Regions from separate parts of the Alcanivorax sp. IL2 genome, predicted to be linked through region 1. Evidence: predicted binding sites of a transcription regulator. Region 1 holds the regulator's gene; each other region holds the start of a gene.
What was found. The regulator PhoB, encoded in region 1, activates phosphate uptake and scavenging genes when phosphate is short. The targets are predictions, from matches to a motif close to TGTCATANNNNTGTCANA.
Positions count from the first base shown of each region.

Region 2: the regulator PhoB is predicted to act here: its motif matches at 2,052-2,069, upstream of ACMG4N_RS14735 (CDGSH iron-sulfur domain-containing protein).
Region 3: the regulator PhoB is predicted to act here: its motif matches at 1,558-1,575, upstream of ACMG4N_RS00045 (phosphatase PAP2 family protein).

Region 1 covers NZ_CP179932.1:485,219-488,489, reverse strand. The annotation lists gene ACMG4N_RS02245 (TIGR00730 family Rossman fold protein) at 1-229, opposite strand, end outside; gene phoR (phosphate regulon sensor histidine kinase PhoR) at 377-1,687, opposite strand; gene phoB (phosphate regulon transcriptional regulator PhoB) at 1,799-2,503, opposite strand; gene ubiA (4-hydroxybenzoate octaprenyltransferase) at 2,712-3,271, opposite strand, start outside.
Region 2 covers NZ_CP179932.1:3,198,745-3,202,015, reverse strand. The annotation lists gene ppc (phosphoenolpyruvate carboxylase) at 1-1,381, shown strand, start outside; gene ACMG4N_RS14735 (CDGSH iron-sulfur domain-containing protein) at 1,600-1,860, opposite strand; gene ACMG4N_RS14730 (GNAT family N-acetyltransferase) at 2,133-2,987, shown strand; gene ACMG4N_RS14725 (lysophospholipid acyltransferase family protein) at 3,025-3,271, shown strand, end outside.
Region 3 covers NZ_CP179932.1:8,684-11,954, reverse strand. The annotation lists gene ACMG4N_RS00060 (DUF6776 family protein) at 1-513, shown strand, start outside; gene ACMG4N_RS00055 (bactofilin family protein) at 523-987, shown strand; gene erpA (iron-sulfur cluster insertion protein ErpA) at 1,079-1,417, shown strand; gene ACMG4N_RS00045 (phosphatase PAP2 family protein) at 1,619-2,152, shown strand; gene ACMG4N_RS00040 (anhydro-N-acetylmuramic acid kinase) at 2,346-3,271, opposite strand, start outside.

The sequences.
Region 1 (3,271 bases):
GGTCGTTGCCAATTTCCTTGCGCATTAACGCATCGGGAATAATGCCAATCACCTCGCCGCCCCGCTGCATGACCGCATTGGCGATGGCGCCCATGACGCCTACGCTGGCGCCGCCATAGACCAATCCCAGGTTACGGCTGACGAGTTCCTGAGCGAGCCCTTCGGCGGCTTGAATGTAGTCGTTTCCCTCACCGGGGCTGGAGCCGCAATAGACGCAGATTCTTTTCATGGGCATCGCCGTTTGTTCGTTGTGGCTAGAGGCAGCTGTAGAAGCGCCGCTTGAGGCGCGAACCGAGCCTCGGCGAGGATATCGCCTTTGAGTTGCTGCCTCGCTACGCTCGGTTCGCGCCTCAAGCGGCGCTCCTACAGTGGTTTTTTACCCTGCCACCGCCGTGGGTTTACTCACCAACCGATCCGCCGGGAAGTGACAGGTAAAGACGCTGCCCTTGCCCAGTTCGCTTTTGATTTCCAGTTTGCCGTTGTGGCGGATCATCACGTGCTTGACGATGGCCAGGCCCAGGCCGGTGCCGCCGGTTTCGGTGACGCGGCTGTTGTCCGGGCGGTAGAAGCGTTCGGTGAGGCGCGGGATGTGGGCCGGGTCGATACCGACACCATTGTCGCTCACTGCCAGATGCGCGCCTCGCTGATCCTGCCACCAGCGAATGCGGATCTGTCCACCGGCGGGGGTGTATTTCACCGCATTGGTGATCAGGTTGCCGAAGGCGCTTTCCAGTTCTGCCGGGTTGGCGATCAGGCGGGCTTCTTCGGGCACATCCAGCTCGATGCTGTGGCCCTTGTCGGCGCTGATCGCCATGGCATTCTCGCGCATGCGCTTGAGCATGCCATGGACCGGCACCGCCTGGCTCAGGTTGTCCGCGTCGGTGCCTTCCAGCCGGGCCAGCAACAGCAGATCCGAGACCAGAGCCTCCATGCGGTTGGACTGGTTGTCCATCTGGGCGAGGGCACGGCGCAGTCGGGACTGTTCCTCCGGTACCGTGTCCAGCAGGGTTTCCAGGTAACCCTTGAGTACGGTCAGCGGGGTTTTCAGTTCGTGGCTCACGTTGGCCACGAAATCCTTGCGCATCTGCTCCAGGTGATGGAGCCGGGTCACGTCACGGGCCATCATCAGCTGTTCGCCCACACCAAACTCGGTCACGCGAAATTGCAGGATGCGGTTGTCGTCCACCGGTGAGGGAATCTCCAGGGCGTCGCGGAAATCCCCCTGGCTGAGGTATTCGGTAAATTTCGGATGGCGGACCAGGTTGGTCAGCGGCTGGCCCAGATCCTGGCGGGCGTTGAACCCCATGTAGCGTTCCGCGGCCTGGTTCCAGTATTCCAGGTAGCCGTGCTGGTCGATCAGGATGACCACGTCTTCCAGGGCATTCACCGATTGCTGGGCACGGTGAATGATGCCCTGCAGATTTTCCTGGGCGCGGCGTTCTTTCTGAAAAAGGTGTTCCAGGCGGGTGTAGAACTCCCCCCACAGGCCGATGCTGTCCGGGGGCTCGGTATGGTCATCGCGGACCAGCCAGCTGTACAGGCCAAACAGTTGCCGGGTGCTCCAGATGATATAGCCCAGCAGACCCACTATCAGCGGCCAGATGTGGCCCACCGCCAGCGCTGCCACCACGGACAGCAGGATCAGGCCGACTATGCGGTTTACTTCCTTGGCCAGACTGGCTTTCATGATCTCGCTTCCGCCGCTCCGTTGCGGCTACGTAGGTGCATTAACCGTAACCGACCCGCATTGCACCACCTCTCCGGATTGCGCGCAATGCGCTATGCAGAACGGGACGCTTCAGCCTGCTTTGGCGGATTTTACCGAAAACCGGTAGCCGGTGCCGCGTACCGTCTGGATAAAGCGGTCGTAGCCGAAGGGGGCCAGTGCCTTGCGCAGGCGGCGGATATGCACATCGATGGTGCGATCTTCCACATACACGTTGGCGCCCCACACCTGATCCAGCAACTGGGTCCGTGAGTAGGCCCGTTCCTGGTGGCTCATGAAGAACTCCAGCAGGCGATATTCCGTGGGCCCCATGTCCACCGGCTCATCGTCTGCGCTGATGCGGTGGCTCACCGGATCCAGGCACAGACCCTCCACTTCGATGGCCTTGTCCGCCGCCGTGCTGGAAGCCCGGCGTAGTACTGCCTTGATGCGGGAAATCAGCTCACGGGTGGAAAACGGCTTGGTGATGTAGTCGTCGGCGCCCACATCCAGCCCCTGGATCTTGTTGTCCTCTTCGCTCTTGGCGGTGAGCATGATGATGGGGATTTCGTTGGTGGTCTCATCACGCTTGAGGCGGCGGGCCAGCTCGATACCGGTGACAGACGGCAGCATCCAGTCCAGCAGCACCAGATCCGGGCGTTCATCGACAATAATTTCGTGGCCACGCTGGGCGTTTTCCGCCTCCAGCACATCAAAATCGGCCAGCTCCAGAGCAACGGCCACCATTTCCCGAATGGCGGGCTCGTCGTCAACAATCAAAATACGGTTACGGGACATGGCTTTCCTTCCTTGCCTGTCTGTTGTGATGCCCTATTAGATTGCTTTTTTGTGACATGTGTATGACAAGTTGGTCGGATTTTGCAGGAAAAGCAAGAAGGGGGCGAGCTACAAGCTTTAAGCGACAAGCAGCAACACGAATCCAGGGCATGTGCCGGTGGCTAGATATGGAGCTTCGCGTTGTAGCTAGCAGCTAGAAGCTCGCCGCTCAGAAGTACTGGAAATACAACCCGACAAACACACACGCCCCGGCCCAGTGGTTGTTAAGGAACGCATGGAAGCTGGGCCAGCGTTCCCGGTAGCGGATCAGGCTGTGCTGGAACAGGAAGCTCAAGGTCATGCCGCCCAGGCCCAGGTACCAGGGCCAGGAAAAGTCCAGTCGCTGCCCCACCATGATCAGAGCCAGCAGAGTCAGGCCCTGGAGGATGGCGATCATCAACCGGTCCGCATCACCGAACAGGATGGCGGTGCTCTTGATGCCCAGTTTCAGGTCGTCTTCCCGGTCGCACATGGCGTATTCGGTGTCGTAGGCCACGGTCCACACCAGGTTGGCCACATACAGCAGCCAGGCAATTTCCGGCACGGCCCCGGTTTCCGCGGCAAAGGCCATGGGGATGGCCCAGCTGAAGGCGGCGCCCAGGAACAGTTGCGGCATGAAGGTGAAGCGTTTGGTGAAGGGATAGAGAACAGCAAGCCCCAGGCCACCGAAGGACAACCAGAAGGTCAGCTCGTTGAGGAACAGCACCAGCACAAAGGCCAGCAGCCCGA
Region 2 (3,271 bases), 870 kb from region 1:
GCAGGCGTTCCTGGTGGAGGAACTCCAGGCTCGCCGTCCACTGATAGATGACAGTTTCCACGCCAGTGAGGCATGCACCGACGAGGTGGCAGAAGTGCTGGCCACCTGCCGGGTGATTGCCGAGCAGGGCAGTGAAGGGCTGGGCGCCTATGTCATCTCCATGGCCCGGGCTCCGTCGGATGTACTGGCAGTGATGCTGCTGCAGAAAATCGCCGGCGTCAGCAATCCCATGCGGGTGGTGCCGTTGTTTGAGACCCTGGATGACCTGGACAATGCCGAGGCCACCATGTCGGCCTTGCTAGCGGTGCCGTTCTACCGCCAGCGAGTGGCCGGGGGCCAGGAAGTGATGATCGGCTATTCTGATTCTGCCAAGGATGCCGGCTTTCTCGGTGCCGCTTGGGCCCAGTACCGCTCCCAGGAAAAGCTAACCGCGCTGTTTGCCGAGCACAAGATTCCACTGACCCTGTTCCATGGTCGCGGTGGTTCCATCTCGCGGGGTGGTTCGCCTACTCGCATGGCGTTGCTGTCCCAGCCGCCGGGCTCGGTGGCCGGGCGCATTCGTGTCACCGAGCAGGGGGAAGTGATCCGCTTCAAGTACGGTCGCCCGGCGGTGGCCGTGTTCAACCTGGCGCAATATGTGGCCGCTACCCTGGAAGCGACCCTGTTGCCGCCCCGGGCGGCCAAGCCGCAATGGCGGGAACAGATGCAGACGCTGACGGATGTCTCCGTGGCCGGGTATCGCAGCGTGGTCCAGGAGGAGCCGGAACTGGTGCGCTACCTGCGCACGGTGACCCCGGAAACCGAGCTGTCCCGGCTGGCCCTGGGCAGTCGCCCGGCGCGGCGAAAGCAGGATGCCGGCATCAGCTCCCTGCGGGCTATCCCCTGGGTGTTCGCCTGGACCCAGATCCGCCTGATGCTGCCCGCCTGGCTGGGCACCGGCGCGGCGCTGGAAGCGGCCCAGGCGGATCCGGCGCAGAGCCGTACCGTGCAGGAAATGGTGGCGCAGTGGCCCTTCTTTCAGGGTGTGGTGGACATGCTGGAAATGGTGCTGGCCAAGGCGGACCTGCGCGTGGCGGCCTGGTACGAGCAACGCCTGGCCGGGGATGACGCTGATCTGGCCCGGTTGGGTGAGGTGTTACGCGAGCGACTCACCGGCACGGTGGATGCCCTGTCTGCCCTCACCGGGCGTGAGGATCTGCTGGACAACAACCCGGTGATGCGCTGGTCCATCCGTGTCCGCGACCCTTACACGGACCCCCTGCACCTGCTCCAGGCAGAACTGATGGCGCGCCTGCGCCAGCAGGATGGCGATAAAGTCCTGGAAAGCGCCTTGATGGTGACCATCGCGGGTATTGCAGCGGGGCTGCGCAATACCGGTTAAACGCCTGGCCACGAAGCCGCCGTAGGAGCGGCGCTTGAGCCGCGAAACCGAGCCAAAGCGAGGAAAAGGGCTTGCGAATTACTCCGATCTCTCTAGAGGGGCTGTCGAGCATGGAAATGCCTGATCGCCCTCTGGGCGATTTCCTCGCTACGCGAGGTTCGCGGCTCAAGCGCCGCTCCTACAGGGGGTGTGTGGATTACGCCTTAGGCTAATCCACCCTACGGCAACTGTTCACTATTCACTATCTTCGAATGGCTGCCATCACAAACCGGCCCCTTGCCGCTGTGTTTGCAGCCGCAGAAGAACACGATCTTGTCCCGTGGGGCGGTGTAGGCCACCGGGGTGATGCCGGTGCCTTTGTGGCTGCCGTCACAGTAAGGCTGGTTTGCGCTGCGGCCGCAGGCACACCAGAACACCTTTTCCCCTTTCTTCACCGGCAATGGGTAGGGCTGCCGGGAAACAATGACTGGCTTGTCCATAAAATATCCTTTTCACAAACGGCCGGGGCGTTGTACTTGCTACGCGAATTGCTGCGCAATCGCCTCTCTATCTTCAACCCGGAATTTCACTCCCCACTTTTTGCGCGCGGTCTCATGCGTTTCAGCAACCACAGCGCCACTTCCGCGCAACTATTAACTATTCACTGTTAACTGTTCACTGCTTTAACCCTTGTCGCACAACTGTCACCCAAGCGTCACCACTGTGCCACGTCCACTGGCGAAACTGCCCGAAACTGCCAGTGGAGTACACTATGCTTGCGCAAGCCGCAGGAAAGATCAAAGCCCTTAGCCCCCACTTAAGAGGGGCCCTGGCCAAGCCGTTTACGGCCACTGCCGATATTCTCCGTTTCCCCAGGGACATGACGGCGGATGCGGAAAATGCTGGACGGTTCAGTGCCTACTTCACCCGCTCCCGACGGGAAATCATCAAGGTCCAGCGTCTGCGCTACCGTATTTTCTCCCAGGAATACGGCGCCAGTTTCAGTGCTCCCTTCGGGCTGGATCGGGACCGCTTTGATAAACACTGTCTGCACCTGGTGGTGCGCGATAACCAGAGCGGCGAGATCGTCGGGTACACCCGGGTGTTGCCGGGTGAGCGTCTGCATCGCACCGGCGGTTTCTATTCCAGCGGCGAATTCGATCTGTCCATGCTGCGCCATCTGGATGGCCGGGTGGCAGAGATCGGCCGCACCTGCATTCATCCCGCCCACCGCAGCGGTGCCGTGATCACCGTGCTGTGGGCGCGGTTGGCCCAATACATGCTCGAAAACGATGTGCGCTACCTGCTGGGCTGCGCCAGCATTGCCCTGAGTGAGGGCTACAACGTGGCCGCCATTCAGCAGCGCATCAACCAGCGTCACCTGAGCGAGCCGGCACTGCGGGTGCAGCCGCACCTGCGTCTGGAGCGCCTGCCGGGCAATGCCGACGACGAGAGCGTGAAAATGCCGCCGTTGCTCAAGGCCTACCTGCGCATGGGCGCCCGGGTCTGTGGCGAGCCCTGCTGGGACCCGGATTTCAATTGCCTGGATTTCTTCGTGCTGATGGCGGTGGATGACCTGCCGGCCCGTTATGTGCAGCACTTCCTGCAACCGGCCCAGGCGGTGTAGGAACGGGGCCTATACGATTCGGCTCAGGCTCTGAACTATGAGTGAAATGAACGATAGCGTCAGCGTCAGTCCTGATATGCAAAGCGGCCTCTGGCCGCAACTGCGCAGGGTGTTGCGGGTTGCCCGCATCGTGCTTTATCTGCTGTGGGGTTTTGTGCTGGCATTTTTGCTGGGGGCGTTCTGGTCGCCTTATCGGCCGGTGGTGCTGGTGGCCAAGCAGCGTTGGTGTCGTCGCTTTCTGTGCATCCTCGGCGTGGAGCTGACTGTCACCGGCACCCCGGTCG
Region 3 (3,271 bases), 480 kb from region 1:
AAGCGTGAGCTGGAAGCGGCTCGTAATGAGCTGGCTCTTTACCGCACCGATACCGAAGTCACCCGGGAGGCCCGGGAAACCCTGCGCCAGGAGATAAAATCCCTGCGCGATCAGGCCGCCGAGCTGGAAGAGGCGGTGGTGTTTTACAAGAGCGTCATGGCGCCGGGTGCCAGTGAAGGGCTGCAGATTGAAAAAATGGTGCTGCAGCCGGATGATGAAAACGGCTTTTACCGCTACCGCTTGGTGCTGGTGCAGGCAGGGGATAACCGCAATTATCTGTCTGGCGACATCAGTCTGACCCTGCGTGGCAGCCGTGATGGTGAGGCTTTTTCCCGAAAGGGAACCGACTGGCTGGAAGATGGCAGTGAGACGCGCTTCCGGTTTCGTTACTTTCAGGAGCTGAGTGGCCGCTTTCAGGTACCGGAAGGGGTGGAGCTGGACGCTGTGGACGTAGAAGCTGAGAGCGGTGGCAGAAACCGTTATCAGATACAAAAAACCGTAAAATGGCAGTAGGAGAGACCCGTGCTTGGCCGAGACAAGAAATCCGCAACAGGTAGTACATCCGGTTCGTCCCAGGACTATCGTAACCACACCCTGGTCGCGCCCAGCGCCACGGTTCGGGGTGATATCGAATTCACTGGTGGCCTGCACGTGCAAGGCACCGTGGAAGGCAATATCAGTGTGGGCAAGGACGGTGGCCGTCTGATTATTGGTGAGACAGGTGTGGTCAAAGGTGAGATTCAGGTGCCCAATGTCATCATTAACGGTCGTGTGGAAGGGGATGTGCACGCTACCGAGAATCTGGAGCTGGCAGAGAAAGCCGCTGTGGAAGGGAATGTCTATTACCTGATGATCGAAATGGTCATGGGGGCCCGGGTAAACGGCAAGCTGGTGCGGCTGGATGATGAGCGTCGCAACCTGCCGGCACCGGATGCCACGGGCAAGAATGCCGGCAAGACCGCGACCAAGTCTGCGGTAGCTGAATAATTCTTGACTGTTTTAGTCGGGTACTGGAACATAATCAGCCCGTTGGCCTTATCGGCCACGGGCCAATCCGCCATCCGTTGCTAGCGAGAGTATGACCGAAACCGCCCCGATCTCATTCACCGATGCCGCCGCCGCCAAGGTCAAGGAACTGCGTGACGACGAAGGCAATCCGCAACTCAAGCTGCGCGTGTATATCACGGGGGGAGGCTGTGCCGGTTTTTCCTATGGCTTCACTTTCGATGAGGCGGTCAACGACGACGACACCATCGTTGAAAAGGAAGGCGTTACCCTGCTGGTCGATGCCATGAGCATCCAGTATCTTGATGGTTCCCAGGTGGACTACGAGAAGGGGCTGATGGGCTCGCGCTTTGTGGTCAGCAACCCCAATGCGGCCACTACCTGCGGCTGCGGGTCTTCTTTCTCCGTCTAGGCTTTCCTGTCCCTCTGTGGGAGCGGTCGTTCGACCGCGATTCTCCCCGGTTTTTGAAATAACCGCCCTGCCAGCCACTTTCGCGGTCGAACGACCGCTCCCACAGGCGTGTGTTGCATGAAGCGTGCAGCTTTTCCTGCTGTCACAAAACCTTCACCGTTTGATCAACTTTCCGTCGTTTTCGTGGGAGACACTGTCCCCATGATGACTACTAAACCCACATTTCAAAGAATGACCGCCGCGGACACCCGCGCCATGTGCTGGTTGCTTCAGCAGCCCCAGGCTGCCCGTCGCGCTCGTATGGCCCGTCTGGTGTCGAGGCTCGGCGATGGGCCCTTCTATGTGGCCCTGACACTGCTGATCTGGTGGATGGATCGGCAGGGGGGCAGTGTATTTGCCCTTACCGCCATGGCCGCCTACGCCCTGGAGGTGCCGCTGTTCGTGTTGTTGAAGCGCCTGATCAAACGACCGCGTCCTGCGGATGCACTGGAAAGCCTGTCTGCGTTTATCCAGCCGGCAGATCGCTTCAGTTTCCCTTCCGGCCATACTGCGGCCGCCTTTGTGATGGCATCCCTGCTCTGCGTGTTCTACCCGCCGGTGATGCTGTTGGCGCTGGGTCTGGCGGTGATGGTAGGGCTGTCACGGGTGCTGCTGGGCGTGCATTACCCCAGCGATATCCTCGCTGGCGCCACCCTGGGCGTCAGCTGTGCCATGCTGGCGCTCTGGCTGGTTTAGTCCTTCCCCTCGACGATCCTCTCCCACTCTGGCCATACGGCCGCACAGTTTTCTAATCCTCCGTAGGAGCGGCGCTCGAGCCGCGAATTTGCTTGCGATAAAGGCCGGATGGCTCGCGGCTCATACCCGTGGGGCACAGAGAGCGCCGCTCCTAAGGGGGATGGCGAGGTTATGAGAGGCGGCTCTTCGCCTTTCAGGGCAAGGTGACCTGGCCCAGAATGGCTTCTCTGGACGCCCCGGTGACCACCGGCGCATTCCCGTTCCTTCTCTCCAAGCGTGCCCATGCCAGCCAGGCAAAGGCGGCGGCTTCTACCCAATCCGGGTGCAGGCCCTCGCTCTCGGTGCTGGTCACAGGAATACCCAGATGATGCTGTAGCCGTGCCAGCAGGTGGTGGTTGTGGGCGCCGCCGCCGCACACCAGCAGTTGCTGCGGGGAGAAATCCCTCAGTGCGTCACTGATGCTGCAGGCAGTCAGCTCGGCCAGGGTGGCCTGAACCTGTTGTGGTTCACTGTGGCCAGGAAGGTGCTGTGCCAGCCAGTCCCCATGGAAAAGCTCGCGACCGGTGCTCTTGGGGGGAGGCAGACGGAAGTAGGGATCATCCAGCAGCTGTGCCAGCAGCGTCGTGTCTGGCTCGCCGCCAGCGGCCCAGTCACCGTTGCGATCGAACGGTTGCTGGCGGTGCTGCTGGATCCAGTGATCCATCAGTACATTGCCCGGGCCGCTATCGAAGCCGCCCAGCAGGGTGTTGCCGTCCAGAAGGGTCACGTTGGCCATGCCACCGATGTTGGCAATGGCGCGGCGCTGGCCGGGGCGGGCAAACAGTTGCTGGTGGAAAGGCGGGACCAGGGGTGCCCCCTGGCCGCCCAGCGCCATGTCCTTATTGCGGAAGTTGCTCACCACGCTGATGCCGGTTTCCACCGCCAGGGTATCCGGGCAGCCCAGCTGCAGGCTGAAGCCACTTTCGCCGGGCCGGTGGCGTACGGTCTGGCCGTGGCAGCCAATGGCGCGTATCTGCTCGGGCTTCAGGCCGGTTTGTTCCAGCAGGGTCTGGCAGGCCTTTGCATAGCACAGGGAGAGTTGGCGGCTGACGGTGCCGGCCCGGTCAATTTCGTTGTCGC